3 regions of the Bacillus sp. EB106-04-04-XG123 genome follow, and region 3 is predicted to be linked to each of the others. Evidence: riboswitches for the same ligand, from Rfam matches in the RefSeq annotation. Region 3 holds a riboswitch; each other region holds the start of a gene.
What was found. A riboswitch is a leader RNA that binds a small molecule or an ion and turns the genes downstream of it on or off. The one in region 3 is predicted to bind thiamine pyrophosphate.

Region 1 (10,261 bases), on a different contig from region 3:
CTAGATGTACCTGTTGCGAAAATGTCTGGGCGCGGCCTTGGGCATACAGGCGGTACAGTGGACAAGCTTGAAGCGGTCAAAGGCTTCCACGTAGAAATTACAAAAGACGAATTCATCGAGCTCGTGAACCGTCATAAAGTAGCGGTCATTGGCCAATCAGGCAACCTGACACCAGCTGATAAAAAGCTGTATGCTCTTCGTGATGTGACAGGAACTGTTAACTCAATTCCGCTTATTGCAAGCTCCATTATGAGTAAGAAAATTGCTGCTGGTGCAGATGCGATTGTACTTGATGTGAAAACAGGCGCAGGTGCTTTCATGAAAACACCAGAAGACTCAGAGAAGCTTGCAAAGGCTATGGTGCGCATCGGAAACAACGTAGGCAGACAAACGATGGCGGTCATCTCTGACATGTCTCAGCCGCTAGGATTAGCGATTGGAAATTCTCTTGAAGTGAAAGAAGCGATTGATACGCTTCGAGGCGAAGGTCCTGAAGACTTAAACGAGCTTGTGCTCACATTAGGTAGTCAAATGGTCGTTCTTGCGAAAAAAGCAGACACACTTGATGAAGCAAGAGAAAAGCTGATTGAAGTGATGAAAAACGGCAAAGCACTTGAGAAATTCAAGGAATTCTTAGAAAACCAAGGTGGAGACAGCTCCATTGTGGATCAGCCTGAAAAACTGCCGCAAGCACCTTACAAAATCGAAGTACCTGCAAAAGAATCAGGTGTCGTAGCTGAAATCGTCGCGGACGAAATCGGTGTTGCAGCGATGATCCTTGGAGCAGGACGCGCAACAAAAGAGGATGATATCGACCTATCTGTCGGCATCATGCTGAACAAAAAAGTGGGCGATCGTGTTGAAAAAGGAGATTCACTTGTGACACTGCATGCGAATCGAGAGGATGTTGCAAATGTCATGGAGAAAATTTATGACAACATCCGCATCGCTGATCATGCCGATGCACCAACTTTGATCCACACGGTCATTACTGAATAAAGAAAAAGGACAAAAGTGATTCGTCGCTTTTGTCTTTTTTTATGCTCGTCTTTTCCTATTGAAATAAAAAAATTCACTTTATGAAACAAACCTCTTGCAATCATCAAACAATGGGTGTATATTAATTGACGAGTCAATGATTGATATATCAAGTAATTGATTTCTGAATAGAAAAGAGGGGATGGCATTGACTGCATTTTGCTCTGAAGAGGCAGAGGTATTATATCGTTTGCAGTGCGTGAACCGTATGATGGGCGTGAAGTTCGAAGCATGCACGGGCATCAGCCAATCAAGGCTTGAGTTGTTATCGCTGTTATTCCAAGCCGATGAAATCAGCCAATCAGATTTGCAGAAAAAAGTAAATATTGATAGTGCAGCTGTGACGCGTCATTTAAAACAGTTAGAAACAAAAGGAATGGTCACACGCAGAAGAAAACCAGAAGACAATCGAGTCACACTTGTTCGCTTAACAGACGAAGGCAGAACAAGAATCGAAGCATCTAAAATAGAAAAAGAACGATTTATCTCAGAAATGCTTGAAAACGTAAGTGAAGAAGAACGAAGGCTTCTCACTGATGTGCTCATCCGTATACAACAAAACATCGAAAAGATTCAAACAACCTAAAGGAGTGTTACACATGGCTACAACATTAAAAACAAACGATTTTATGGAAATTATGAAAGGGCGCCGCTCTATTCGTAACTATGATCCATCTGTGAAAATCAGCAAAGAAGAAATGACAGAGATTTTAGAAGAAGCAACAACTGCACCATCATCAGTGAATGCACAGCCTTGGCGCTTCATGGTGATTGACAGCCCAGAAGGAAAAGAAAAGCTTGCACCACTTGCAAAATTCAACCAAACACAAGTGTCAACATCAGCAGCTGTCATTGCAGTTTTTGCAGATATGAAAAGCGATGAATACTTAGAAGAAATTTATTCAAAAGCAGTAGAGCATGGCTACATGCCGCAAGAAGTGAAAGAAAGACAAATTGCTGCATTAACTGCACACTTTGAAGTTCTTCCAGAGCAAGTGAACCGCGAAACAATTTTAATTGACGGTGGGATTGTGTCTATGCAGCTTATGCTTGCTGCACGTGCACACGGTTATGATACAAATCCAATTGGCGGATATGATAAAGAAGTCATTGCTGAAACATTTGGCTGGGATAAAGAACGTTATGTACCAGTCATGCTGCTATCAATTGGGAAAGCAGCTGACGAAGGCTATGCATCTTACCGTTTACCGGTTGATCGTATTGCTGAGTGGAAATAATATCTTTTCAAAAGGAGACGATCAAATGATTATTATTCATGCAGGGATGACCATTCATCCAGAAAAAGAAAACGTATTTTTAGAAGAAATCAACGAATTAATGAAAGCTTCACAGGCTGAAGAAGGCAATGTTTCCTACAAGCTGTTCAAGGATACAGATAAGGAAAATACCTTTTTAATGGTAGAAGTGTGGAAAGATGACGCTGCGGTTCAAAGCCATAATGCAAGTGCTCATTTCCAGGCTTTCGTAGCGAAGGCAAAAGAATTCTTAGCCGCTCCACTTGACGTGGTTGCCTTTCAAGGCCAGCAGCTTTCATAGAAAAACAACAAACACCCTAGGCGATTATCGCCTAGGGTTCTTTTATTTTCGACATATGGTTTCACCCATTTCATTCACGTATTGTGCATTTTCCACAAAATTTCTGAAAATAAAATGTTTTTCGACTTAACTATATTGGAATATGCTAGAATTAGATATTATTTATTACCAAAATAGGGAGGAACCAAAATGAAACAAGGGAAATGGACGAAAATTGCACTAACCGCTGTCCTAAGTTTAGGAACATTGACAGCTTTCAGCACCCCTCTATCTGCCCACACCACAGAAAAATCAACATCCTCTGATGGCGGTCATTATTCAGGTATTCCATTTGACTCAAGTGTCGTAAATGAAGACCGTCTTGTCAAAGCCTTGAAAAAACAAGGAAAGATCAAAAAGAATGCCAATGAGGCAGAAACCCAAAAAGCATTAAAGAACTATCTAAAGAAAAAAGAAGAATCGGCAATGAAACAAAGTGCCAGCACTTTAACAGAAGAGCCTGAATTCCTCAAAGAATACAAACAAGAGGTACATAACAAACTTGCCAAAAAGAAAAAGTTAACGAAGCATAAAGGAAAAGAAGGCAATCAAGTAAAACCGGTCAAAAAGGAAAAGTATAAAGGTGACGTCCGCAATGATAAGGTATTGGTTTTATTAGTAGATTTTAAAGATTATAAGCATAATAGTATCAAAAAAGAAGAGACTGATATGTATTATGACAAGTTTGATCAACAGCATTATCAAGATATGCTTTTCGGAAAAAATGGCTACATCGGTCCAGATGGGAAACGAAAAGTATCCATGAAGCAATATTATGAAAAGCAGTCCGGCGGCAGTTACACAGTCAGTGGAACAGTTGCAGGATGGTATACAGCGAAGCATGAAGCAGCTTATTACGGCGGGAACGTACCTGACGATTCAGGCAGTGACGGCAGACCGCGCGAATTGGTGAAAGAAGCACTCGAAGCAGCAGCAAAAGATCCAAATGTTGATCTCGGCGAGTATGATCAATGGGACCGCTATGATATTGATGGCGACGGTGTTTATAACGAGCCAGACGGCATCATTGACCATCTGATGGTCGTTCATGCCGGTGTAGGTGAAGAAGCAGGCGGCGGACAACTTGGCGCTGATGCGATTTGGTCACACCGCTGGTCACTTGGTGATGTATTTGAAATTCCGGATACTGAATCTGAAGTCGGACAAGGCGGGAAAATAGGCGCATTGGATTACACCATTGAGCCTGAAGATGGCGCAGCCGGTGTGTTTACACATGAATTCGGACATGATCTTGGTCTTCCTGACGAGTACGATACACAGTACACAGGCAACGGAGAGCCCGTTTCTTACTGGTCGATCATGTCAAGCGGAAGCTGGGCAGGTAAAGTTCCTGGTACGGAACCAACAGGCTTTAGCCCATATGCGAAAGAAATGCTTCAAAATCTGCATGGGGGTAACTGGCTTTCTGGACAAACCATCGATGGTAAAACATTAAAGAAAAGCAAAACCGTCTTAATTGATGAAGCAGCAACAAAAGGAACGAACCATGATGCCGTTCGAGTCGATTTACCAGATAAAGAGATTGTCGTCACGACACCTGCTCAAGGAAAATATTCGTACTTCAGCGGAACGGGTGACAATTTGAATGCAACCATGACGACAACAGGTATTGATTTATCAAAAGGAAGCAAAGCAGAGCTGACATTTAAAGCATGGTACGATATTGAAGAAGATTATGATTATGCGTATGTCGAAGTGCGTGAAACAGGGACTGATCAATGGAAGACCATCGCGGGTAACATCACGAATGATCGAAATGAAGCAGGTGCAAACGAAGGCAATGGCATCGATGGAAAATCAGACGGATGGGTAGATGCATCCTTTGACCTGTCTGCTTATGCAGGGAAGAAAATCGACCTGCAATTCCGTTACACAACCGATGCAGGCTATTCACTTCCAGGTTTATTTGTAGATGATCTGAACGTCAAAGCAGATGGAACGAACGTATGGTCAGATGATGCCGAGGATACATCTACTTTTACCTTTAATGGATTCTCAAAATCTAATGGAAAACAATATGCAGCACAATACTATTTACTAGAGTGGCGCTCTTATGCTGATGTCGATAAAGGCTTAAAGCATATTAAACGCGGTGCAAGTCTGATGAGCTATAATAACGGTTTGGTCGTGTGGTTAGTCGATCAATCATACAGTGATAACTGGGTTGGAAAGCATCCGGGGAACGGCTTCCTTGGCGTAGTAGATGCAGATCAGCAAGTATTAAAATGGAGTGACGGTTCCATTGCCGCCACAGGCTTCCAAGTACATGATGCAGCATTCTCTTTGAATCCAAGTACAAAGCTGAATATCGATTATACAGCAACAACGGGCTTAACTTTGCAAGATCGCTACATTCGCCCGACTCGTACATTTAGTGATAAAAAGAACTATGTGAATCCAAACAACCCAGATGCAGGACGCGATGTACCGAACTATGGATTATCCTTTAAAGTCGTTGGACAAAGTAAGGATCGTTCTGTTGGAAAGGTGTTAATTTCGAAAAGTAACTAAATAGAAAGCCGGATTCTACTATTGAATCCGGCTTTTTGATATGTGAGGAAAGGATAATAAGGACACGATTTGGTTTTTAATCGAATGTCTGTTCTTTTTTATTTTGATATCCGAATGAAACCATTATATAATAGAGCCTGGAAGGTTTTTCTTTCAACCATGATTCTTTTAGCTGTTAAAACAAAGGAAAGGATGAGCGTTACCAATGAGTTATGTCACTGCCAAGCAATTAAAGGTGATTCGAGGAACGATGCAGACTTTTTGCAGCCATTTGGAGTATGATGGTCATGGTAAGCTTCATATCAATACCATCATGGCTTTTATTAAAAAGGAATTCGGCGTGAGAAAAATGAAAGACATTCCACAAAGTCGCTTTACAGAAGCGCTAGAATTAATACAAGACTTTGATTTATACACGGATAAAATAGAAATTCGTGACCGTCTATCAGAAAGGAATTAACTAAATTGAATATTTTAGCAATGATTTTAGTAGGAATTGTCGCATTAGAACACATTGTCATCATGTTATTAGAAATGTTTTTTATGGAATCAAAGATGGCGAAGAGATCTTTTAAGCTGCCAGAACACTTGCAAAAAGATCCAAATGTCAAAGTGATGTTTGCTAATCAGGGGCTTTATAACGGGTTTTTAGCAGCAGGACTCATTTGGGGACTCATTCTTGGATCGAATACCGTTGGATATATGATTCAGCTATTTTTCATTCTTTGTGTCATCATCGCAGCAGTATTTGGCGGTGTAACATCCAATAAATCAATTATCATCAAACAAGGAGTACCAGCGCTTCTTGCATTAATTGCACTGATGCTGGCGATCTAATCTTAAATAAAGCCGCCCCTAGTAAGGGCGGCTTTTATCTTTTTCGAAGTCCCATCAAACGAATAATGGATGTCAGACAAAGGGCAACAGCAACGGCCAAAATGATTTTTCCGTACATGACCCCTGTTAGGTTCATCAAAAAGACGGCCAATATAATACAGAGCGTGATGATGATCATCACAATCGAATAGGTTTTCATCTCTTTTTCACTCCTTTAAAAATCCCCTCATGTGCCACGAGAGATCTGTCAATCTTTCCTCATATTATATCACTCAATGACAATTTTACATGAAATTCCCTACCAATAGAATGTGACATATTGATTAGATTTTGAGTCATACCATATTTTTTAGAAAATCGGGTATAACATAAAGAACTGACCCAAAGTCATATTGCTTGATATTTAATTGTGCAAAATATAAAATAACCACAGGATAAATCGAAAGGATGATCAAGATGAGTAAGAAAGTGTTATTAGTATCGACAAGCAGCCCAGAAATGAATGGACATCCAACAGGCTTATGGCTAGAAGAGTTAGCAGAGCCATTTCATATTTTTAAAGAAAATGAACTAGAAGTACAAATTGTCTCTATTCAAGGTGGCACTGTACCAATTGACAAAAATTCAATTCCTGAAGGTGTTCCAGCGCAATATCAAGATGTGTATGAACGACTTCAAGACACAAAGGCGCTTACAGATGTGAATCCAGCTGATTATGACGGCATTTTCTTTGCTGGGGGACACGGCCCTATGATCGACTTTGCGTCTAATCAATTGGTAGCGGATGCGATCTTAGCGGTTTCAGATAAAAATGGTGCGATCGGAGCCGTTTGTCATGGTGTTTCAGCATTCGTTGATGTGAAGGACGAAAATGGCAAATCATTTATCGAAGGCAAAAAAATCACAGGCTTCACCAACGAAGAAGAGGAAGCCGTGCAGCTGACACCAAAGGTTCCATTTTTATTGGAAACAAAACTTCGTGAGCAGGGGGCAGCGTTTGAAAAAGGAGATGCCTTTGCGCCATTTGCTGTCGTTGACGGACAAATCATTACTGGACAAAACCCAGGATCAAGTGCAGAAACAGCACGTTTGTTTGTTAAAACTATTGCATAAAACGATCAAAAACCAGCCGTTACATGCGGCTGGTTTTTTTGTTATAAAAATGTCCCAAAAAAGACCAAAACAATGATTGGAATAATGGTAAAATTATCACAGGGTAAAAAACCCAAAAGAGGAAAAGGGGATGTTCCTGTGAGAGCATTTTATGTCAAAATCACTGCAGCTTTACTGTCTGTTTTACTCATCGCAACAGGTTTGTTTTCACCAGCATTAAAAGCAGAAGAAGCACCAAAATCAAGTGGGAAACAATCACTCCTGACAGAAAAAGCGATTCAGCAAGTGCAAGAGTCGTTTTTGAAGCAGGATGAAGGAACCGCTATCCAACAGAAGCAAGTGAAAAAATCATTTAAAGTGAATAAGAAGAAAGGAATCAGTATCAAACGAAAAGCTGCTAAAGATGGCAAAATGCGCACGTCTGCCGTTCGCTCCATTGATGGACTAGCCATAAATCAATCGGCTGTCTTAACAGAGGAAGACCCAGTTGATTTATGGTTTTTAAGCACATCTTCACCTCAGGCACTCATCAGCCGGATTACTTCTTCAAACCCTGATTATTTCGTTCAATTGTTTGTTGTTGATTATGAAACAGGACAAGCCTACCCAACGGATCTTATTCAACCGGCAGGCAGTCTGCTTGCGTTAAGCAATTTACCAGCGGGTGATTATGCGTTTGGTATTACCAGTGGTGGAGACTTTGGAGACTCATATACATTACAGGTAAATGCCAAAAACCCACCAAATTTCACAGGTGCTGAATCCCTGTCATCAACATTGCAATACTTTGTCGCTACGTATGCCAATGGGGATGTTTTCGCAAATGGTACAAAAGTGTATAACAAACAATCTAAGACCGCCGATTATAAATGGGAGCGTGTATTTTACTTCTCATATGATGGAAAATATGAACAGAGAACTCATTCTGTTGACAGTGTGAAGGTGAAAAGTATTTCGGCACCAGTGTCGTACTCTGCTCCATACGCAAGTTCCTCAGAGGCCATTCTCGTCTACTTAGATGTGGAGACTTTATTTATGTATCATGAATCATCGTTTGCTAGCGGGCAGTACTACCATAGTAGCTTTGTTGATACACTTGGGAAGACAACACCAAGACGCTTAGATATTGATGATATGACAAATTACGGTGATCATATTTTAGCTGTAGATTTAAAAACAGGAAAGCCAATTGATTTCTTCAGTGTGTTGAATTTCTACTATGCTGCAGGAATCGAGAAACTGCCAACAATCAGAACGTTGAATTAAGAAAGGCGGTTGACATCAAATCGCCACATGTGTAGAGTAAAGATAATTAAATGACAAAAGTCCACTAGGGGAGTCATGTATGACTGAGACAAGAGAAAATCTTGGACCCTTTGAACCTGATCTAGTTCGTACTAGCGGAGGGAAGTGGAGCTGGACCTTGTCTTATTCATGATTGAATCGATAAGAAGGCCGCTCCATTTGGGGTGGCTTTTTCATTTATTCAACTGAAGAAGAGGAGGCTTTTTTTATGACATTTTCTACGCAATTAAGGAAAGAAGCAGAACCGTTATTTGAAGCCATTTATCAGCATCCGTTCGTTAGAGGCCTGGCAGCAGGAAAGCTGGAAAAGGAACAGATCATTCATTATGTCAAACAGGATGCAGAATACTTACAAGCATTCATTAAAATTTATGCAGCAGCGCTCAGCAGATGTACAGACAGAGAGGATATTGCGTTTTTTCATCAGCAGATTGCGTTTGTACTAGATAGTGAAACGCACCCTCATCAAAACCTTTGCCGAGTGGCAGGAGTAGCGTATGATGAGCTCCAAGGTGCTTCTTTGGCTCCGAGTGCTCATCACTATATTCATCACATGCTGCAAGTCGCACAGGAAGGTACGCTTGGTGAAATCATCGCTGTCCTGCTTCCATGTCCTTGGACATATTGGGAAATAGGGAAACGAATGCTCACAGATGTGCAGCCAGACCTGTCACATCCGTTTTATGAATGGATCACGTTTTATGGAGGGTTAACCGATTCTGTCACAGGTGAGCTTTGCAAACGGCTCGATCAATTGGCAGAAGCAGCAAGTGAGAAGGAAAAGGAAAAAATGAAACAGCATTTTATCTTAAGCTGCCAGCTCGAGTACAAGTTTTGGGAAATGGCCTTTACTGTTGAAGAGTGGCCAGTTCAACTGGAGGTGCATACATCATGACATGGAAGATGAAAGAAGTCGTCCTTGCCGTGATTTTATCCGTTGCGTGCGGTGTGATCTATTTAGGATGGTCCACACTTTACTTACCGATTACAGCACTTGTTGGCCCAGCAGGAGGCAATATCATGTTTGGAATATGGGTCATTGCCAGTCCAATCGTTGCGTATATCATTCAAAAGCCGGGGGCTGCCCTGATTGCGGAAACAGCTGCCGCGGCTGTGGAATTATTGACAGGCAGCCACTTCGGACTTTCAGCTCTGCTGATTGGTGTATGCCAAGGGCTTGGGGCAGAAATCGCCTTCGCTCTTTTTGGGTATAAACGATACCGCATGTGGACACTGATGCTGTCTGGTGCCTTTGCCGCTATCGGAGCGATGGCGTACAGTCTCGTGGCAAATGGCTTCGGATATTATACGCCTCAAGTTTTACTTATGACGCTTGTGACTCAAATCATTAGTGGAATGATACTTGGCGGATGCCTTGCGAAAGTGGTGGTGGAGGCACTATCCAAAACTGGTGTACTCAATCAATATGCCATCATGAAAGAAAAACGAAATAAAGGTGAACAGCATGAATTCATTTCTCGCGTGCAATGATCTGACTGTCCGTTTTTATGAACAGCCTAAGCCAGTTTTGCATCAAATCTCTCTTACGATTCAAAAAGGGGAAAAGGTGCTTATTTTAGGACCGAGCGGAAGCGGGAAATCCACGCTCATTTCGGTTCTGGCTGGAATCATTCCAGAGCATGTGGAAGCTGACATGCAGGGCGAAGTGGTGTTACAAAGACATACAGGCGTCATGTTTCAAGATCCAGACTCTCAGTTTTGTATGCACCGCGTCAATGAAGAAATTGCCTTTAGCTTAGAGAATCGTTCCGTCCCACGTGAAGAGATGGATGACATCATTCAGCAGCTCATGCAAAAAGTCCAACTGAATGTCGATCCG
Region 2 (10,261 bases), on a different contig from region 3:
TCAATCTTCGAGGCAAATAAAAAAAGAGCGGATCATATCGCTCTTTTTTTATTGCTATGTATCGGAGGATTAGCCTTTGTCAGCTAATTCTCTAATAGCACGGCGATCGAAAGTTAAACGGTTGTTTTCGCTTGTTTTGATGACCACTTTTGATTCATCAATTGAGTCGATTTCACCGTGTAAACCACCGATTGTGACGATTTTATCGCCTTTTGATAAAGATTGCTGCATCTGACGCACAGCTTTCTGTTGCTTTTGCTGTGGACGGATTAACAAGAAGTAAAGCACAGCAAACATGACAACAATCATAATGATTGAACCCATACCACCATCCATTCTATTTCACCCCTTTCTAAAGCATTGTAAAGCCTTTCGTTTATGCGTTAAAAGTTTTTCGCATTCGGTTTGTTAAAGCCATAACGCTCAAAAAACTCTTCTTTAAAATCACCTAAACGATCCTCACGGATAGCTTCTCTCACTTGCTCCATTAATTTTAACAGAAAATGAAGATTATGATAAGTTGTTAATCGAATTCCGAACGTTTCATTTGTTCGGATGAGATGTCTAATATAGGCGCGTGTATAGTTTTTACATGTATAGCAGTCACAGTTCTCATCGATTGGTCTAAAGTCACGCTCATATTTTGCATTTTTCACAACAAGACGGCCTTCACTTGTCATTAAGGTACCGTTTCTTGCAATTCGCGTAGGCAGTACGCAGTCAAACATATCTACACCGCGAATGGCGCCGTCAATTAAGGAATCTGGCGAGCCGACACCCATTAAGTACCTCGGCTTGTCTGCTGGTAAGAATGGTGTTGTAAACTCAAGTACACGATTCATCACATCTTTTGGTTCCCCTACAGATAAGCCTCCGATGGCGTAGCCTGGGAAATCAAGTGAAACAAGGTCTTTTGCACTTTGTTTTCGAAGCTCTTCGTATTCTCCGCCTTGGACAATCCCAAACAGCCCTTGATCCTCTGGACGCTGGTGCGCTGTTAGACAGCGCTCTGCCCATCTGCTTGTCCGCTCAACAGAACGTTTCATGTAATCGTACTCTGCAGGATATGGCGGGCATTCATCAAATGCCATCATAATATCAGAGCCAAGCGCATTTTGGATCTCCATGGCTTTTTCAGGAGATAGGAACAGCTTGTCTCCGTTTAAATGATTACGGAAGTGAACGCCTTCTTCTTCAATTTTTCTAAATTCACTCAATGAGAAAACTTGGAATCCGCCTGAATCAGTTAGAATGGCTCGATCCCAGTTCATAAATTTGTGCAGACCGCCTGCTTCTTTTACGATATCGTGACCTGGACGGAGCCATAAGTGGTACGTATTGCTTAAGATGATGCCTGCATCCATTGCCTTTAATTCTTCAGGCGCCATTGTTTTGACTGTAGCCAGTGTACCTACTGGCATAAATACAGGTGTTTCAAAAGAGCCGTGCGGTGTATGAACGCGGCCAAGACGTGCACCTGTTTGTTTGCATGATTTAATGAACTCATAACGTATCGGTAATTGCGACAAAAATGAGCCCTCCTGTCTTTGTTGTATGATGTTATTGAATCAGCATGGCATCGCCAAAGCTGAAGAATCGGTATTCCTCTTTCACAGCCTCATTGTACGCTTTTAGTACGTGCTCTCGTCCAGCTAATGCGCTGACAAGCATAATTAACGAGGATTTTGGCAGATGGAAATTTGTGATCATGCCATCAATTGCCTTGAATGTGTAGCCAGGGTAAATAAAGATCGACGTCCAGCCGCTTGAGGCTTTGAACTCACCATCGTGTGCGCTTGCAATGGTTTCAAGCGTTCTTGTTGACGTTGTGCCGACTGAAATAATCCGTCCGCCTTCTTTGCGAACGCGATTGAGCTCATCAGCTGTTTCTTCATTCATTTCATAAAACTCTGCATGCATTTCGTGTTCTTCAATACGTTCTGCACTTACCGGACGAAACGTGCCAAGCCCCACGTGCAGCGTAATAAAAGCAATGTGAACACCTTTCGCTTTCAGCGCATCCAGCAGCTCGGTTGTAAAATGGAGACCGGCCGTTGGGGCAGCAGCGGAGCCAACCTCTTTTGAATAAACGGTTTGATAGCGTTCACGGTCGTCAAGCTGCTCTTTAATATATGGAGGCAGCGGCATTTCACCAAGGGATTCAAGCACTTCATAAAAAATGCCTGTATATTGAAACTCGACTTTTCTTCCGCCATGTTCCATTTCCTCTGTACATACCGCTTTGAGCCGTCCATCACCAAAAGTGATAACCGTCCCTTTTTTCACCCGTTTCGCTGGTTTTACAAGTGTTTCCCAGTTGTCTCCTTCTTCTTGTTTCAAGAGAAGCAGCTCAACTTTGGCACCTGTATCCTCTTTCATCCCAAACAATCGTGCAGGCAAAACGCGAGTATTGTTTAGAACGAGACAATCACCTTTTTGAAAATAATCGATGATTTGTGAGAATGTATCATGTGTAATCGCACCCGTTTGTTTGTTTAAGACCATCAGTCTTGATGCATCTCTTTTTTCAAGCGGCACTTGTGCAATCAATCTTTCTGGTAAATCAAAATCAAATAGTTCTAGCTTCATTTCCTTCACCTATTCTGTAGTTAACTAGTTAACGTTATTTCATCCGTCCAAAGATATTCAGTAATATGGTTAGTACGATGCTAATGACAATGCATGTAATGACAGGAAAAAAGAACGTTACATTTCCTTTTTTCACAAAAATATCACCTGGAAGCTTACCAACCAATTGAAACACTAATCCTGCGGCAAAAAGGACACCACCTAAAATCATTAATATTTTAGGGAATTCAGTCACGAATCGGAACCTCCATTTGAAAATGTTCATACGCTTCTCTTGTGACGACCCGCCCTCTTGGTGTTCTTTGCAGGAAACCAATTTGCAGCAAGTACGGTTCGTACACATCTTCAATCGTATGTGATTCTTCTCCAATTGTCGCTGAGATCGTATCAAGCCCAACAGGACCGCCTCTAAATTTTTCAATCATACTTAAAAGGAGTTTATGGTCTATATGATCAAGGCCAAGCCTGTCGACTTGAAGACGCTCAAGGGCATCTTCCGCAATGTCCTGCGTAATAGCATGATTCCCAAGCACCTGCGCAAAATCTCTTACTCTTCTGAGCAAACGATTGGCAACCCTCGGTGTTCCCCGGGAACGTCTCGCAATCTCTTCGGCAGAGCGAATATCGATCCCAATCTCAAACAGCTCGGCTGTTCTTGCCACAATGTGAGCTAAATCTCTTTGCTCATAGTATTCCAATCTTGCATGTACCCCAAACCTATCACGAAGCGGCGCTGTTAACAGCCCGACACGGGTCGTTGCACCTACAAGCGTAAATGGCGGTAAATCAAGCCGTACAGAGCGTGCTGTATCTCCTTTTCCAATGACAATATCTAAACAAAAATCCTCCATTGCTGGGTACAGCACTTCCTCAATTGAGCGCTGCAAGCGGTGAATTTCATCAATAAACAATACATCACCTGGCTCAAGAGATGTTAAGATGGCCGCCAAATCACCAGGACGCTCAATGGCTGGTCCTGATGTTGTACGCAGCTGAACATTCATTTCATTGGCAATGATCGACGCAAGCGTTGTTTTCCCAAGTCCAGGAGGTCCATATAATAGGACGTGATCAAGCGTTTCCTGCCTCATGCGGGCAGCTTCAATAAATACGCTGAGATTATCCTTTACTTTTTGCTGACCGATATATTGGCTAAGTGTCTGTGGCCGCAGACTTTGCTCAATGGCTGATTCATGGTTGTCTGCTTCAGTTGAGACGAGCCGTTCATCCATGAGACATCACCCTATTTCAACATTTTTTGTAAAGCTTTTTTCACATATTGATCGGTTGTGAGATTCTTTTCTTCTTTTAATAATGGAAGAACCTTTTTAATTTCACGATCACCGTATCCAAGGACACTCAAGGCTTCAAGCGCTTCATCTAATGCAGTTTGCTGCGTTTCAACCTGAATGTGGTCCTCGTGATTAAATAAGTTGCCAATCATTTCTGGTACCACATCTGCAAGTTTTCCTTTTAGATCCAGAATGATTTGACGTGCTGTTTTTTTGCCCACACCAGGGAATTTAATCAGGAACGCTTCATCTTCACGTTCTATCGCTGAAATGACAGCGCCAGGATCACCGGAAGCAAGAATGGCGAGTGCGCCCTTTGGCCCTATTCCTGTGACATTTAACAGTTTTGTGAACAGCGCTTTTTCTTCTCGTGTTTGAAAACCGTATAACGAAAATGCGTCTTCCTTTATGTAATGATACGTATAAATCGTTTCTTGTTTATTTACTCGATAGATAAACGGGTTTGGGGTATAGACTTGATATCCCACTCCGCCGTTTTCAATGACAACATATTGCGGGCACACATAATCAATGGTCCCTTTTACAAACTCTATCACCGTTTTCACCTCTTTGACTGTTCTTCATTGTAACATAAATCGAAGAGAAAACCGCAATAAAAGTTAACATACGTTCGCTCAGTACATTTTTATCATGAAACCATGAAAAACAGCTTGCGGTCTTCACACCAGCAAGCTGTTACACGCTTTAAAACGATATTTCATTTCGGTAAGGCTTCATGACTTCAAGCACATGCTCAAATTCATCCTTTGTTCGAAAAGGAATGCCTTGCTCAAGCTGCTTTTCCACATGACTTTCTAAACGGGACGTATCAATTTGAAAAAAGAGATGAATAGGCTCCGCCCAGCCGTCAGGCCTTCCATGAAACGTAGAAATCACACCGTCCTCTGATAATCCGATATATCCATTTGCTTTACTTAATGGAGAGATATCATCAATTTGCTTTCTAAAAAGGGCAAAATCCTCTTTTTGTTCTACCAGCGTCCAGCCTTTATACTGCGCCCAGAATGTGTCTTTGTCTTCTAATGATGCCCGGTGTCTTTCAATACTCACATCGCCGTCTAAATAGACTTTTTCAAGCTGGACGGTGATCGAGTTTGACTGCTTTTGCAAGTGTTCTTTCCCTTCCATATCCGCAGCGAAAAAAAGCACACTTGTCATGATAAGTCCTGTAACGAAACATTTCATCTTCACTTTCACTATTTACACCTCTTTAGAACATGAGATCGATGCATGACATATGTAGTTTGACCCATTTTTCTAAACATTAACCACATCGATGATTCAAATGTATGGTAAGAGTCTTTCATTGTATCCTTCATTCGTAAATGTTATGTTTTATACAATCCATTGCTTTATCGGGTGACACGTTTTTTCATCATTCGTTTTTCAGCCGCATAAACTGAAACCAAAGAAGGTGAAGTCAATGTCAGATGTCAAAAGATTAGCCGAATCGATTCAGTATCATGAAGAGAAACGTTTTCATAAGCTTGCCTATAAACCAGCAGAGCTTGAACTGTGCGGCAAAGGAAGAAGTGCCTATGTCTTTTTATATAAAAAAGACGGCAAGAAAATGGCACTAAAAGTCTTTTTCCCTTCTTATCAGCATATTGCCCGCAAAGAGGCTGCCATTTACGAAAAACTTTCTGGTTCGTCTTACTACCCTGAGATTTATGAGTCTGGGGATCAGTATATTTTAATGGAATATATTAAAGGCTACACATTCTATGAATGCCTTACAAAAGGAATTCCTATTAAAAAACAAATGATCAATCAAGTCGATGATGCGCTGGAGGAAGCGCGCGAGAAAGGATTGAATCCTTCTGATATCCATCTGCGCAATCTGATCTTAACAAAAGAAGGACGGATCAGAGTCATTGACGTTGCCAGATTCACACAAACGAAAGCATGTCATCAATGGGATGATTTAAAAGCCGCTTATGCTTATTACCAAAAACCTTTTTTCCCTAAAAAAGCACCGCGTCTGTGGCTTGAAGTGATTGCTTATTTGTATAAAAAGAACTGGCTGTCCCGCGGGCAGCTTAATAATCGAAATGATTTTTCTGCATAACGAAAGCCGCTCTATCTGAGCGGCTTTTTGCTGTTATTCTGTTTCTACATGGATACTATTGACGTTTAATAGATTAATGATTTCATTATTCAGCTTAAACCAATGATTGGCTTCTTCAATTTTTTTATACACATCATAGGTAGCTGGACGTTTGAGCTCGAAATCAAGCACTTCCCCATTGTTCATATGAAATGTTACCTTAAATACTTTCATCATAAGATCACCTTCCACTCTTCTTGTTCGCTGGTCAAATAGATCAGCTCTTTTCATTCATTCTCTATTCAACTCGTTTCCCCTCCTTCTTTCCATTCAAACCCAAGAAGTTTAAATTTTGTTTAAATTCACACAACATATCTATCTCTCATATCTGCAAAGAAGTATATTAGTGAAAAAGGAGGCTGCCCTTGATGAAGCAGAAAGAGAAACGAACATCTCCAGAAAGAAAAACAGTCTTTTTTCATTTAACAGATGCTCTCATTCCGAGTGTGGACATGATGGCATATGCAACAAAGCCATTTTTTCACCTTTTAAGAAAAGCCTTTTCAGCGGTTTGATAAGACCCCGCACAGCATCGTGCGAGGTTCTTTTTTTATGGATGATAAATTTGACTTCCTTGACTGACAAACTCCTTCGCCTTCTTTTCCATCTCTCTTTTCACTTCTTCAGATTGATTGCGGATATCATGAGAAATTTTCATACTGCAAAACTTCGGTCCGCACATCGAGCAAAAGTGAGCGGTTTTAGCGCCTTCGGCAGGCAATGTTTCATCATGGAACGCCAAGGCTCTTTCTGGATCAAGTGACAGGTTGAATTGGTCCCGCCACCTAAATTCAAACCTCGCTTTCGATAAAGCATCATCGCGCTTTTGAGCCGCAGGATGTCCTTTTGCTAGATCAGCAGCATGTGCAGCAATTTTATAGGCGATCACGCCTTCTCTCACATCTTCTTTGTTCGGCAGACCTAAATGCTCTTTTGGCGTTACATAGCACAGCATTGCTGTTCCGTACCAGCCGATCATGGCCGCACCGATCGCGGATGTAATGTGATCATACCCAGGTGCGATATCTGTTGTAAGAGGCCCTAACGTATAAAATGGTGCTTCCTTGCAAATGTCCATTTGCTTGTCCACATTCTCTTTGATTTTATCCATTGGGACATGTCCGGGCCCTTCAATCATTACCTGCACATCATGTTTCCAAGCAATCTCTGTTAACTCACCTAACGTTTCCAGCTCTGCAAACTGCGCCTCATCATTGGCATCAGCAATCGAGCCTGGTCTAAGTCCATCTCCAAGTGAAAAGGCGATATCATATTTTTTCATAATTTCACAAATGTCTTCGAAGTGAGTGTAGAGGAAATTCTCTTGATGATGAGCAAGACACCATCTTGCCATAATTGCACCGCCTCTTGAAACAATTCCAGTCACCCGATCGACAGTGAGCGGAATATATCTTAACAGTACGCCAGCATGAATCGTGAAATAGTCTACACCTTGCTCCGCTTGTTCAATTAATGTGTCCCTGTACACATCCCACGTCAAATCTTCTGCGACTCCATTCACTTTTTCAAGGGCCTGATAGATGGGAACGGTTCCTACTGGGACTGGGCAATTCCGGATGATCCATTCTCTCGTTGTATGAATATCCTTTCCAGTAGACAGATCCATCATTGTATCTGCCCCCCATCTGATCGCCCATGTCATTTTTTCAACCTCTTCATCAATGGATGACGTGACAGCTGAATTGCCAATATTCGCATTGATTTTGACATGAAAATTTCTTCCGATAATCATTGGTTCACTTTCTGGATGGTTAATATTTGAAGGAATGACGGCTCTTCCGCTCGCTACTTCCTCTCTAACGAACTCAGGGCTTAGCTCTTCTCTTATTGCGATAAACTCCATTTCAGGCGTAATGATGCCTTTTTTGGCATAATGCATTTGCGTCACGCGCGCTCCTTGTTTCGCGCGGAGTGGCATATGATGAAAATCAGTCTGGATAGAATGAATAGATTCATTCCCCTTTGAACGGTATCCATTATCCTCCGGTCTTACATGACGCCCTTCATAGTTTTCTGTATCTCCTCTTTCTTCAATCCATGTTGCCCTAAGACGCTTTAACCCCTTTGTGACGTCAATATGAACGTTCTCATCGGTGTACGGTCCACTCGTATCGTATACACGGACTGCTTCATTTTTTATGTTGCCCGCCTCTGTCACAGTATGTGAGAGCGTGATCTCTCTTTTTGGCACTAAGATATCGGGTCTTGATCCTTTCTCATACACCTTATGGCTGCCGTCAAAGCTGGATAACAATGATTGATTGGATGGGACACTTTTCTTTTCTTTCATTTGCTGTTCTCTCCTTTTCTTCTTGTCACCGGACAGGATGGAATCAGCACCAGCAAAAAACCAGGCTCTATTTAAAGAACCTGGTTTCGTCGTCAGAAATAAACATGCATATTATTGATATGATACATGCATCATCTTCAACTTCCCCACGCTGGTACGAGCCAGATCAGGTCCAAAGGGTTAAGAAGCTAAACTTCTCTCTCAGCCCATTTTGCGGGCACCCCTAGTCACTTTTATTGATTTCCACATCAGTGTAGCATAGAGAAATCATGAAGAAAAGAAGATTCAGGAAAATAGTTCCTTTCCCCTACAAGCATTATGGATCATGTTGATATACAGTCTTCTATACATCATCTATCTCACTCATTTCAATTAAATCTGAAATAATCATTGATCCTTTTCTCCTATTATGTATAATTAATCTAAACGGAGAATTTTTATACAATATATTCAAAGGAAGTTCTAGTCGATTGCAAACATTTCTCACATTTATCGTCGTAGGATTCTCAATTGCTCTGCCTGTTGGAGCAATCACGGTTGAAATGACAAAACAGGGACTGAAAAACGGATTTTTTCATGGTTTAACTGTCGGAGCAGGCGGTATGACCATAGACTTATTACTCATCTTGGCTTTATATGCTGGATTTGCTCAGTTTTTATCTTTGCCGTTTGTTCAAATCCCGCTCTGGCTGATTGGAGCTGTATTTTTAATGATTCTTGCATATGATTCCATTAAAAATGCGGATCAAGATATTCATTTAGCAGGAGAAAAGGTCAATAAATCATTCGCGAAAACATATCGAAACGGCTTGCTCGTGGCGGTATCTCCTGGAAATCTTGTGTTCTGGGTTTCTGTTTTTGGTGCTGTACTTGCGGATGCTTATACAAAAACAGATTCATCTGAATTTATGCTGGCTGCCGGCGGTATTTTGGCAGGGATTCTCCTTCATGACATTGGTCTACTCACACTTGTATCCTTAACAAGAAAAGTGATGAATCGGACGATGATCAAGTGGACATCCATTATTGCTGGTATTTTATTATTAGGGTTTGGCTGTTATTTCTTTTACGAATTTTATATAGGCATCAAGGTTTATTTTTAAGAAAAGGCTAAAGTTCGTGATGAACTTTAGCCTTTTTGTGTCAAACTATCGGGTCATGCCTGTTTGTCCTGTTTCAAATTGCGTTCTTCTCATATCTCTAAAGCGTGTGAATGCACCTTCATCTTTCATGACTTGGACTGCTCTTCCATCTGCATAACGAGTCGCTGCTTCTTCTACTTGTGATACGCCTTCTGACGTCAGGCGGCCATCTGATTTAATGGCAATATACACATTCTCATCCGTCACCATGACTTGAGAGTCTGCCACGTGATTCATTTTATTGACGCGGTTGGCAATTTTTCTTGAACGCTGGATGTTCTCTTGTTTATCGTAGCCTGAGAACGACATTTGGTTATGATAGTTCATATCTCCATGACTGTAGCGTCCATCTCCACCTGCAAGAGGCATTCGATCATCGGCTTGAGGACGGGTGCGATAATCAACATTCGTTGTATTCCCACCGTTCATCCCTTCCATGAGTTCAGAAACTGGTCCTTGATGATCTTGGTTATTGTCATCTGCACGGTTATTCGAATGATATCCGACCGGCTGACCTGATTGATTATGCCTTGTATCTACACCTGCATTGTCATTTGTACCACATGCTGTTAACCCAATAGGAAGAAGCACTAATGCGATTGTTTTTTGCCATTTTTGTTTCAAACGAAAAACCCCCTGTACAAATTCAATCTCATGAGCGCGAAACAGGCTCTGTTTTAGCATGTACAGTTAGGAAGAAAATCAAGCTGTCAGTTATAAACAAAAAAAGGAACGATTGAGATCGTTCCTTCTGGTATGGTGACAAAAGGCTAAAATGTTCTTGATTTTAACCTTTTGT
Region 3 (10,261 bases):
CTGGGATATGAAATTTGCGGAGCAATGCGGAGAAAGCGGTTTGTCCGATTTCCAGGTCGCTCACTTCAAATTCAAGTTCATAGTCCTCTACTGTTAAATATCGGCTGTGATCCAAAACAATTAAGCCTTCTTGGATCATTTTTTCTGCTCTTGACGTTTCAAGTGAACCAAAGTACACAATTTGATCCTTTTGAATGTTCAGGTGGGCTAATCTGTCCGCAACTTCACCTTCTGGCAGCTCAAAATCGTTAAGTTGTGATGGGGGAGCGATCGTTTGGTGGGTTTCAAGCAAGCCTATCTCGTGCGGTTCCTTTAATGTGAGCACCCACTGACCGTTTTTTTCTCTCATTCTTAATGCAGCCAATTGAGATTTTATATCAAATTGAGGTGTATCAAAATAATAGTTGGTTTGCGTGTGGAAATCCGCATCCTTCAATTGAAAATGCTGTTTCAGCTGATCAAATTCTTCTTTCATTAATAATTGTTTTAGTTCTATTTCAATTTCCTGTGCCATTTTGACATCAACCTTTCATTTAGAGGAAATATGATTATTGTACATGAAGTGTGTTCACCATGTAAAAGACTGTTTTTTTCTCTTTATTTTCTTTAGGCGTGGACCAAAATGAATGAAGAATCGTGGGAAAGGATCATTTAAAAGAGAAAAACAGGATTTTCTCCAAAAGTTCGGTTTATCAATATTGAACTTGATATGATAAAATAAAGCTGTACTTTGTTGTAAAGGAGATCATGATGCAAAACAGAATTGAAATCACAGAAGCAACTTTAAAAGAAGACAGGCTGATTTTGACAATCCAGTCAGAAGAGCAAATCCAAAAAGCAAAAGCATCAGGACAAATGCTTGTTGATTCTGATCACTTTGCGTTCGTTTACATACTTGAAACCGAGGAGTCCTTTTCGTATCTTATTTTAGGGGAACATACATGGGCTCCATTAAAAGAAGCAATGAATCGTGACATCCCTGTCTATTTGGCATCGGATGAATATTCGCTGGAACTCATTCAGCTTCAACAGGAATTACATTATTTAATCGACAATATTAAAGACAATGCCAATTACGGAGATATGGAAGAGAAAGTGAAAAGCACATTCCTCTGAAATAATTAGGTATATGGAATTGGGGGAAGTTTCATGGACAAAAAACAATGGGATCAATTCCTCGCACCGTATAAACAAGCAGTCGAAGAATTAAAAGTGAAACTAAAAGGCATTCGAAAGCTGTATGAATTCGAGGATGACCATTCACCAGTAGAATTTGTCACAGGCCGAGTGAAACCCGTTGCCAGCATATTAGAAAAGGCAAAGCGTAAAAACATCCCGATGCATGAGATTGAAACGATGCAGGATATTGCTGGGCTTCGCATTATGTGCCAGTTTGTAGAAGATATACAAGTCGTGAAAAAAATGCTCCAGTCACGTAAAGATTTTGTGGTTGTAGATAAACGCGACTATATTGCAGAACATAAAGAAAGCGGATACCGCTCTTACCACCTTGTTGTGTTATATCCGCTGCAAACGATCAACGGAGAGAAGCAGCTCCTTGTCGAAATCCAAATTCGTACGCTTGCGATGAACTTTTGGGCGACCATTGAGCATTCTCTGAATTATAAATATAGCGGGAATATCCCGGAGAAGGTTAAGCTGCGCCTTCAAAGAGCATCTGAGGCAGCATCTCGTCTCGATGAAGAGATGTCCGAAATTAGAGGGGAAATTCAAGAAGCACAAGTGGCATTTTCCCGGAAAAAGAAAAACGACAGCTGAGCCAGTTTGATCAAATATGATGCTGCCCTCTCATAGCAGCAAGGTGAAAAAGGAGAAGAATTCATGAAATTTGCAGTTTCTTCAAAAGGGAATTCTGTATCTGACACGCTCAAAAGTAAAATTCAGACCTACTTATTGGATTTTGGCATGGAACTAAATGAAGAGGAACCGGATCTTGTCATTACGGTTGGTGGAGACGGCACCCTTCTTTATGCCTTTCACCGCTACAGCAACCGTCTGAATGAAACAGCCTTTGTCGGTGTTCATACAGGTCATCTTGGCTTCTATGCTGACTGGGTGCCGAGTGAGATTGAAAAACTCGTCTTAGCCATTGCGAAAACGCCTTATCATATTGTGGAATATCCGATCTTAGAGGTCATTGTCAGATACAACGACGGCGGCAGAGAAGAGAAATATTTAGCAATGAATGAATGTACGATTAAAAGCATGGAAGGGACACTTGTGGCAGATGTTGAAATCAGAGGACAGCTGTTTGAAACATTCAGAGGTGACGGCCTTTGTTTGTCTACTCCATCAGGCAGTACGGCCTATAATAAGGCACTTGGAGGCGCCATTATTCATCCTTCCATTAGAGCCATTCAGCTGGCAGAAATGGCTTCAATCAACAACAGAGTGTTCCGGACGGTCGGTTCACCGCTTATTTTGCCTGACCACCATACTTGTGTGATTAAGCCGAGGAATGATGTCGATTTTCAGGTGACGATTGATCATTTGACGCTGCTTCATAAAGACGTCAAATCCATTCAATGCCGGGTGGCAGATGAGAATGTCCGTTTTGCTAGATTTAGACCGTTTCCGTTTTGGAAAAGGGTGCAAGATTCCTTTATCGGAAAAGGAGAATAAGAAAGAGGTTGTTCTCGCTGGAATACTTTACGTTAAACAAAACCATGACAGCCAAAGAAGAAGGGCTGCTTTTAAAGGAATATTTAATTGATCTTGGTATTTCGAAAAGAATGTTGACGGATATTAAGTTTGATGGCGGTGACCTCCTCATTAATGGAGAGCATGTTACCGTGAGATATGAGCTGCATGAAGGGGACAGGCTCACCATTTTATTTCCCGAGGAAAAAGTGAGTGAAGGGCTGAAGCCTGCACCGATTCCGCTTGATATTATATTTGAGGACGAGCATGTCCTTGTGCTGAATAAAAGGCCGTATATTCCTTCGATCCCTTCTCGGGAGCACCCCGAGCACAGTATTGCGAATGGATTACTGCACCATTATGCAAAGCAGTCTGTTCGGCATACGGTTCATTTAGTGAACCGTCTTGATCGTGATACATCTGGCGTTATGCTTGTGGCGAAGCATCGCTTTGCCCATAGCCTTTTATCTAAGGCGCAAAAGAGTGGAGCGGTTAAGCGAACATACAGAGCGTTTACACATGGCATGATCACAGAAAAACATGGAACCATCGCTGCAAAAATTGCCCGAAAAGGGGATAGTATCATCGAGCGGATGGTTGATGATACTGGGCAGGAGGCAGTGACGCATTATACCTTGCGAGCGGTAATCGCTGAGTTAAATATGTCGGATGTGTCTCTCTCGCTTGAAACCGGGAGAACACATCAAATTCGTGTGCATATGCAATTTCTTGGGCATCCGCTCATCGGAGATACGCTGTATGGCGGAAGGGCCGAGCGAATAGACAGGCAGGCACTGCATAGTGAAACCCTTGTGTTTCCTCATCCGATGACAGGTGAGCAAATGACATTTTCAGCTCCGCTTCCTGACGATATGAAATCCTTGCTTTTTTAAATAGAGAAATCCGGTCACCTGCAGCGCAGGGCCGGGTTTTTTTATAATGTGAAATGCTGAAATCTTGACTCGTCATAAGGCATAGATGAGGGAACGGAGACCGTTTTAAGCTCAGGGTATGTGAGGGCAGACAGTTTGTTGCCAAATACGCAGCCTGTATCAATATTGACGGTTCTGCCAACGAATCTAGGCTCTTTCACAGGTGTATGGCCGTACACAATCCACGGTTTTCCGTGATATTCTTTTGCCCAGTCCTTGCGAACAGGCCGTCCATCTGGCCATGTTTCTCCTGTGACGGCACCAAATAATAAATAGGACCGCATCTGTTTATTCGGCTTTTTTCCAATATCCTTTTCCTTCATCGCTGCGTGTGCAATGATCAGCTCATCAGGAATGAGTACATCATAAAGCGGAGCCTTCTCGAATAACTGCTTAAATTCATGTGACAATTTGTTTTGTTCATGAATTGGCAGTTTTTTTATTTCGTTCACTGTCGTTTCGATGCCATGAAGCAATTTGACGGGATTTCCTTTTAAATAGCGATAAAGCTTAAAGCAATGGTTGCCAGGTACATAGCGGATTGCGCCGTGTGAATAGGCATGAATGACAAATCGCATGACGTCTACTGACTGAGGCCCTCGATCTGTTAAATCACCAACAAGGGCCAGCGTTCTCTTATCAGGATGGACGGGTAATCCATGTTTGAGTTCGTATCCTAGTTTGTGTATGAGGGTAAGCAGCTCTTCGTAGCAGCCGTGGATATCGCCAATGATATCGAATTTCATAAGGTTTCCTCCTGATTTTTTTCATCCATTCGTCGGATATAAAGAAGTTTGAATTTTAGAAAATATAACGAATGGCTTTCATTTCATTTAGGCAATTGTTAGAATCAATGCTTTAACGTAAGACTTATAAAATTAAACATGAATGTTAGGAGGCTTTAGCCAATGGAGCATACATCTGTTTCATCACTCGTTGTCGTTATTATTGTCGCCTTTTTCACCCCTATTTTATTGCACCGATTTAAGCTGACCATCCCGGTCGTTGTAGCTGAAATCATCATGGGGCTCATCATTGGGAAAAGCGGTCTTCAACTGGTTGTCGAACATGATGCGTGGTTAGATACATTATCCATGCTCGGTTTTATTTTTCTGATGTTTTTAAGTGGACTTGAAATAGATTTTTCTTCTTTTGAGTCAAAGAAGAAAGCACGAGAACTTCCAAATGGTTTAAAAGAACCAAATACATTTAAAGCAGCCACCATTATTTTTCTTGGGGTATTTTGTATTTCTTTTATCCTGTCCTATGCGTTTGTACTCGCAGGGTTTATCCAAAATGCCTTTTTAATGACGCTCATTATCTCTACCATCTCATTAGGCGTAGTGGTTCCAACCTTAAAAGAGGAAAAGTTGATGCAGACGAATATCGGTCAAATCATTCTGCTTGTAGCTGTCATTGCTGATTTGGTCACGATGATTTTACTTGCTGTGTTTTCCTCCATTTATGGAGATGGAACAGGGAACATGTGGCTTCTGCTCTTATTATTTGCTGCAGGCATTCTTCTTTATTTATTTGGCCGCGTATTTAAGACAAAGTCAATTTTTCAGTCGATGTCAAAAGGAACCGTGCAAATTGGGACAAGGGCAATCTTTACTCTCATTATAGTCTTAGTTGCCTTATCTGAATCACTCGGGGCTGAAAATATTCTTGGGGCGTTTTTAGCTGGCGTACTTGTGTCCCTTCTTTCGCCAAATAAAGAGCTCGTTCAGCAGCTGGATTCATTTGGCTACGGATTTTTAATCCCGATCTTTTTTGTGATGGTCGGAGTGGATCTGAATATATGGGCACTGTTTAAGGATCCGACGATTATGATCATGATTCCGCTGCTGTTTATTGCGTTGCTTATCAGTAAGCTCATCCCAATTCTTTATTTGAAAAAATGGTATGACATGAATAAGGTCATCGGCTCCGGCTTTTTATTAACTTCAACGTTATCTCTCGTCATTGCAGCTGCGACGATTGGTGAGCGGCTCGGTGTCATTGATCATAAAATGTCTGGAGCGCTGATTTTAGTTGCTGTGCTAACGAGTATTTTAACACCTGTTTGGTTTAAAGCGCTCTTTAAAAAAGAACAAGCGGCGAGCCATAAGAAGCGTGTGACCTTTATTGGTGCAAATCAGCTGACCTTACCTGTCACACTTGATTTGCATCAGGATGAATATGACATTCGGATTTTGCATGTGTTTCAAGAAAATAAGGAAGCACTGCTGGCAGACTCTATCTTTGAAGTCGAATCAATTGAACAATACGACGATGAGACGCTGAGAAAGGCTGGCGTCGGCCAAGAGGATGTCCTTGTCGTCGCAACAGGCAGTGAGACAAAAAATAAGGAAATTGCTTTATTTGCAAAAGAAGAAGGTTCAAAACAAGTCATTGCAAGTGTCAACAAAGCTGAGGCAGAGCTGACATTGAAGGAAGCGGGCATTGATACGTTTTCTACTTTCCTTTCATCTAAAACGGTGCTAAGAGCTTTGATTGAAGCACCTGATGCGATTCGATTGCTAACAAATGAGGATTCTTCTTTGTATCAAATTCAAATGAACAATCATCGTTATCATAATGTCATGCTGAGAGAATTTCCTTTCACCGGTGACTTGGTATTTGTCCGTATTTTCAGAGGAGTAGACAGCTTAGTACCGCATGGAGATACGACACTTAGAAGCGGCGACCGTGTGCTTGTATCGGGCTCCAGGGAGTATGTGGCAGGACTAAGAGCGCAATTAGAATGACAATGAACGCTTGACCAATGAACAATTCCTGATTAAGATAGAGGTACAACATCATATATTTGATCCACTAGGGGAGTCCTTTAAAAGGGCTGAGATAAAAGTGTCGACTTTTAGACCCTCATTACCTGAACAGGTTCATACCTGCGTAGGGAAGTGGTGCGGTTTTTGACTATGCTTTTTACAAATTCCAAGCCACTTTCCACGCGGAAAGTGGCTTTTTTATATGGAAAAACAGGAGGAGAGGAACATGACGTTTTCAACAGAATGTAAAGAGGCTGCAGCAACATGGTGGAATGGAAGCTTTACGCATCCTTTTGTCAAAGGGATTGGGGATGGCACACTTTCACTCGATCGTTTCACTTATTACGTGATGCAGGATTCGTATTATTTAACTCATTTTGCAAAGGTGCAGGCATATGGAGCGGCGATTAGTGAGGACTTACATACGACGGGCAGAATGGCGTATCATGCCCAGGGCACGTATGAAGCAGAGCTGTCCCTGCATAGGAAATTTACAGAGCTTCTGCAAATTTCTGATGAAGCCATTGAGAACTTTAAGCCTTCCCCGACTGCTTATGCGTATACCTCTCATATGTACCGGTCTGTAAAAAGCGGACGGTTTGAAGAGATTTTAGCCGCGTTATTACCGTGTTACTGGCTCTATTATGAGGTAGGTGAAAAGCTGAAACAAACAACACCTGACCATCCAATTTACCAAGAATGGATTTTGACATATGGAGGCGATTGGTTTAAGGAACTCGTTTTCGAACAGGTGAACCGCTTTGATGAACTAGCAGAAAAAGCACCAGAACATGTACGCGCCAATATGAAAGAAAATTTTGTGATTTCAAGCTATTACGAATATCACTTTTGGGAGATGGCGTATCAAAAAGAATTGTGGCAAACAGCATGCTTAGATGGGGTTGGTGCAAATGGAACTCCACGCAGTGACAAATGATTCGCTTCCTGCGGGTGAACTGATCAAACAAATAAAAGCCATTGCGTCTGAAGTGGATTTTATTCATATTCGGGAACGGTCTAAAACAGCAGGTGAGCTTGTTGATCTCGTGAAGAATCTCCTTTTAGAAGGTGTACCGAAAGAAAAGCTCGTGATCAATGACCGAGTAGACGTGGCGCTGCTAACCAATATTCACAGGGTGCATCTTCCGGGCCATAGCTTTTCGCCGAAGGAGCTGCGAAGAAAATTCCCTCACCTTCATGCAGGGGTGTCCGTCCATTCGATAGAAGAAGCGAAAGCAGCAGAGAAAAATGGAGCAGAGTATGTCATGTTTGGGCACGTATATGACACCTCTTGTAAACCAGGACTCCAGGCAAGAGGTGTACAGCTTGTGAAAGAACTGACTTCTGCACTAACAATTCCAGTGGTGGCCATCGGCGGGATGACCCCAGAACGAGTTCCAGAATTGAAACATGCTCATGTGAAAGGAATCGCTGTCATGTCTGGGATATTTACTCATCATCAGCCGCGTATGATGGCACAAGCATTTTCTGAAAAGGTAAAGGAGAATCCTTATGAAAAAGCATTATGACGTTGCAATCATTGGTGGTGGAATCATAGGGATGTCAATCGCCTATCACCTTGCAAAAGCAGGAAAACAGGTGGTCTTATTTGAAGCGAATGAGATAGGGAAGCAAACGACAAGTGCGGCTGCCGGGATGCTCGGTGCACATGCTGAAGGAGAGGGGCATGAGGATATTTTCTTTCAGGCAGGCAGAGCAAGCCAGGCATTATACGAAAAATTAAAGGTCGATCTTTTGCATGAATCAGGCATTGATATTCGGACTTCAGCAGGCGGCATTATGAAGGTCGCCTTTACTGAAGAAGAGAAGCAGGCCCTTTGCCGGATGCAGCATTTGTCTACATTTAAGTGGCTTGACGCAAGCAGCGTAAAAAAATGCATGCCTCAAGTAACAGATCACATGCTGGGAGCAGGTTTGATTGAAGAGGATGTGCATGTGGAGCCTTACGCTGTATGCAGGGCTTTGTGGCAGGCGGCGGTCCGGTACGGAGCAGATGTGAAAGAGTGTACACCTGTGATCGAAGTGAAGCGGGACAAAGAAGTGTTAACTGTCAGAACAACGAAGGGCACATTCACATGTGATGACCTGACAGTTGCAAGTGGTGTATGGTCTGGCCGTTTTTTTGAAGAGCTCGGATTATCGCATTCTCTTTATCCAGTAAAAGGAGAATGTGTGTCTGTATGGAATAACGGTCCAGCGCTCGCACACACCATTTATCATGATCATTGTTATATCGTTCAGCGAGATAGCGGAAAGCTTGTTATCGGTGCAACGATGAAGCCAAACGAGTGGCAGGCTGTTCCAACGCTTGGCGGAGTGGAAACTGTGATTCAAAAGGCGTCTCAGCTTATGCCTTCTATTAAAGAGATGCCGATTGAAGAGTGCTGGGCAGGCCTTCGTCCGGCGACAAACGACCGGCATCCCTATATCGGAAGACATCCAGAAGACAAGCGTATTCTTTTTGCTGCAGGGCATTACAGGAATGGCATTTTACTTGCGCCGATTACTGGAGAAATCATTCGTGACCTCATATTAGACAAACCGGTCAAAGAGGAATGGCTTCACGCATTTCGTATTGGACGAAAGGAGGCACTATTCGTATGAAGATTCAATTGAATGGCAGAATCGTTGACTTCGATCAAGAGAATGGAACGATCTATGATCTGCTATCAGCCTATCAGCTTGAAAACCGTGTGGTGATCGTTGAAAAGAACCAAGAAATTATTGATAAAGAAGCGTTTCAACAAGTAGTCATTCAACCAAATGACACGATTGAAATCGTTCATTTTGTAGGAGGAGGATGATCCAATGCTGCACATTGGCGGAAAAACATTCACATCAAGACTATTACTCGGAACAGGGAAGTACCCATCATTTGAGGTTCAAAAAGAAGCGGTGAACGTATCGGAAGCCGAAATTTTAACCTTTGCTGTCAGAAGAATGAACATATTCGAAGCATCTCAGCCTAATTTTCTGGAGCAGCTTGATTTATCAAGATATACACTGCTTCCGAATACAGCTGGTGCAAGTACAGCAGAAGAGGCAGTGCGTATTGCCCGTTTAGCAAAGGCTTCTGGTCTGTGTGACATGATCAAGGTAGAAGTCATTGGCTGTTCAAGGTCTCTTTTGCCAGATCCAGTTGAAACATTAAAAGCATCTGAAATGCTGCTCGAAGAAGGGTTTATCGTGCTGCCATATACATCTGATGATGTGGTGCTCGCAAGAAAATTAGAAGAACTCGGTGTCCACGCCATCATGCCAGGTGCTTCTCCGATTGGTTCAGGCCAAGGCTTACTAAATCCTTTGAATCTCTCATTTATTATCGAACAGGCGAAGGTGCCGGTCATTATTGATGCTGGCGTAGGCTCTCCAAAGGATGCAGCTTATGCGATGGAGCTTGGAGCTGACGCAGTATTACTAAATACCGCTGTCTCTGGTGCAAAGGATCCTGTGAAAATGGCAAAAGCAATGAAACTGGCGATTGAATCAGGAAGACTAGGCTATGAGGCAGGACGTATTCCCCTGAAAAACTATGGGACAGCGAGCAGTCCACAGGAAGGAATGCCGTCATTTTGAGCACTCGTTATTCACGCCAAGAGCTTTTTCAGCCAATTGGAACAGAGGGACAAAAGCGGCTAAATGAATCAAAGGCGGTCATTATTGGAGCGGGGGCACTTGGAACGGCTAGTGCAGAAATGCTCGTTCGTGCCGGCGTTGGATCTGTCACCATTTTGGACCGAGATTATATTGAATGGAGCAACCTTCAGCGCCAGCAGCTTTACACGGAGCAAGACGTGAAGGATCGGCTGCCAAAGGCTGTGGCGGCTGAAAAAAGACTCAAGCAAGTAAACAGTGACGTGTACGTCAAAGGAATCG

Region 1: linked by a shared signal. The riboswitch ahead of tenA (thiaminase II) and the one ahead of tenA (thiaminase II) in region 3 are both predicted to bind thiamine pyrophosphate.
Region 2: linked by a shared signal. The riboswitch ahead of thiC (phosphomethylpyrimidine synthase ThiC) and the one ahead of tenA (thiaminase II) in region 3 are both predicted to bind thiamine pyrophosphate.

What each region holds. Positions count from the first base shown of each region.
Region 1 is NZ_JBYTDZ010000002.1:779,500-789,760, reverse strand. It holds gene AC3WTB_RS09440 (pyrimidine-nucleoside phosphorylase) at 1-999, shown strand, start outside; partial or broken gene AC3WTB_RS09435 (MarR family winged helix-turn-helix transcriptional regulator) at 1,140-1,624, shown strand; gene AC3WTB_RS09430 (nitroreductase family protein) at 1,638-2,276, shown strand; gene AC3WTB_RS09425 (putative quinol monooxygenase) at 2,302-2,595, shown strand; gene AC3WTB_RS09420 (immune inhibitor A domain-containing protein) at 2,785-5,166, shown strand; gene AC3WTB_RS09415 (ORF6C domain-containing protein) at 5,372-5,626, shown strand; gene AC3WTB_RS09410 (DUF1304 domain-containing protein) at 5,632-6,003, shown strand; gene AC3WTB_RS09405 (hypothetical protein) at 6,038-6,202, opposite strand; gene AC3WTB_RS09400 (type 1 glutamine amidotransferase domain-containing protein) at 6,460-7,116, shown strand; gene AC3WTB_RS09395 (hypothetical protein) at 7,255-8,382, shown strand; TPP riboswitch at 8,439-8,542, shown strand; gene tenA (thiaminase II) at 8,630-9,316, shown strand; gene AC3WTB_RS09385 (ECF transporter S component) at 9,313-9,912, shown strand; gene AC3WTB_RS09380 (ABC transporter ATP-binding protein) at 9,887-10,261, shown strand, end outside.
Region 2 is NZ_JBYTDZ010000005.1:307,281-317,541, reverse strand. It holds gene AC3WTB_RS16585 (TIGR04086 family membrane protein) at 1-20, shown strand, start outside; gene yajC (preprotein translocase subunit YajC) at 70-336, opposite strand; gene tgt (tRNA guanosine(34) transglycosylase Tgt) at 384-1,529, opposite strand; gene queA (tRNA preQ1(34) S-adenosylmethionine ribosyltransferase-isomerase QueA) at 1,561-2,589, opposite strand; gene AC3WTB_RS16565 (DUF2905 domain-containing protein) at 2,624-2,824, opposite strand; gene ruvB (Holliday junction branch migration DNA helicase RuvB) at 2,817-3,821, opposite strand; gene ruvA (Holliday junction branch migration protein RuvA) at 3,833-4,438, opposite strand; gene AC3WTB_RS16550 (intercompartmental signaling factor BofC) at 4,587-5,087, opposite strand; gene AC3WTB_RS16545 (serine/threonine protein kinase) at 5,326-5,970, shown strand; gene AC3WTB_RS16540 (hypothetical protein) at 6,004-6,186, opposite strand; gene AC3WTB_RS16535 (hypothetical protein) at 6,378-6,524, shown strand; gene thiC (phosphomethylpyrimidine synthase ThiC) at 6,560-8,320, opposite strand; TPP riboswitch at 8,447-8,555, opposite strand; gene AC3WTB_RS16525 (LysE family transporter) at 8,791-9,423, shown strand; gene AC3WTB_RS16520 (YhcN/YlaJ family sporulation lipoprotein) at 9,469-10,086, opposite strand.
Region 3 is NZ_JBYTDZ010000001.1:703,610-713,870, reverse strand. It holds gene AC3WTB_RS03710 (CYTH domain-containing protein) at 1-514, opposite strand, end outside; gene AC3WTB_RS03705 (UPF0738 family protein) at 751-1,116, shown strand; gene yjbM (GTP diphosphokinase) at 1,150-1,779, shown strand; gene AC3WTB_RS03695 (NAD kinase) at 1,843-2,643, shown strand; gene AC3WTB_RS03690 (RluA family pseudouridine synthase) at 2,661-3,554, shown strand; gene prpE (bis(5'-nucleosyl)-tetraphosphatase PrpE) at 3,596-4,339, opposite strand; gene AC3WTB_RS03680 (monovalent cation:proton antiporter family protein) at 4,502-6,343, shown strand; TPP riboswitch at 6,403-6,512, shown strand; gene tenA (thiaminase II) at 6,591-7,301, shown strand; gene tenI (thiazole tautomerase TenI) at 7,276-7,893, shown strand; gene thiO (glycine oxidase ThiO) at 7,877-8,989, shown strand; gene thiS (sulfur carrier protein ThiS) at 8,986-9,189, shown strand; gene AC3WTB_RS03655 (thiazole synthase) at 9,194-9,961, shown strand; gene AC3WTB_RS03650 (thiazole biosynthesis adenylyltransferase ThiF) at 9,958-10,261, shown strand, end outside.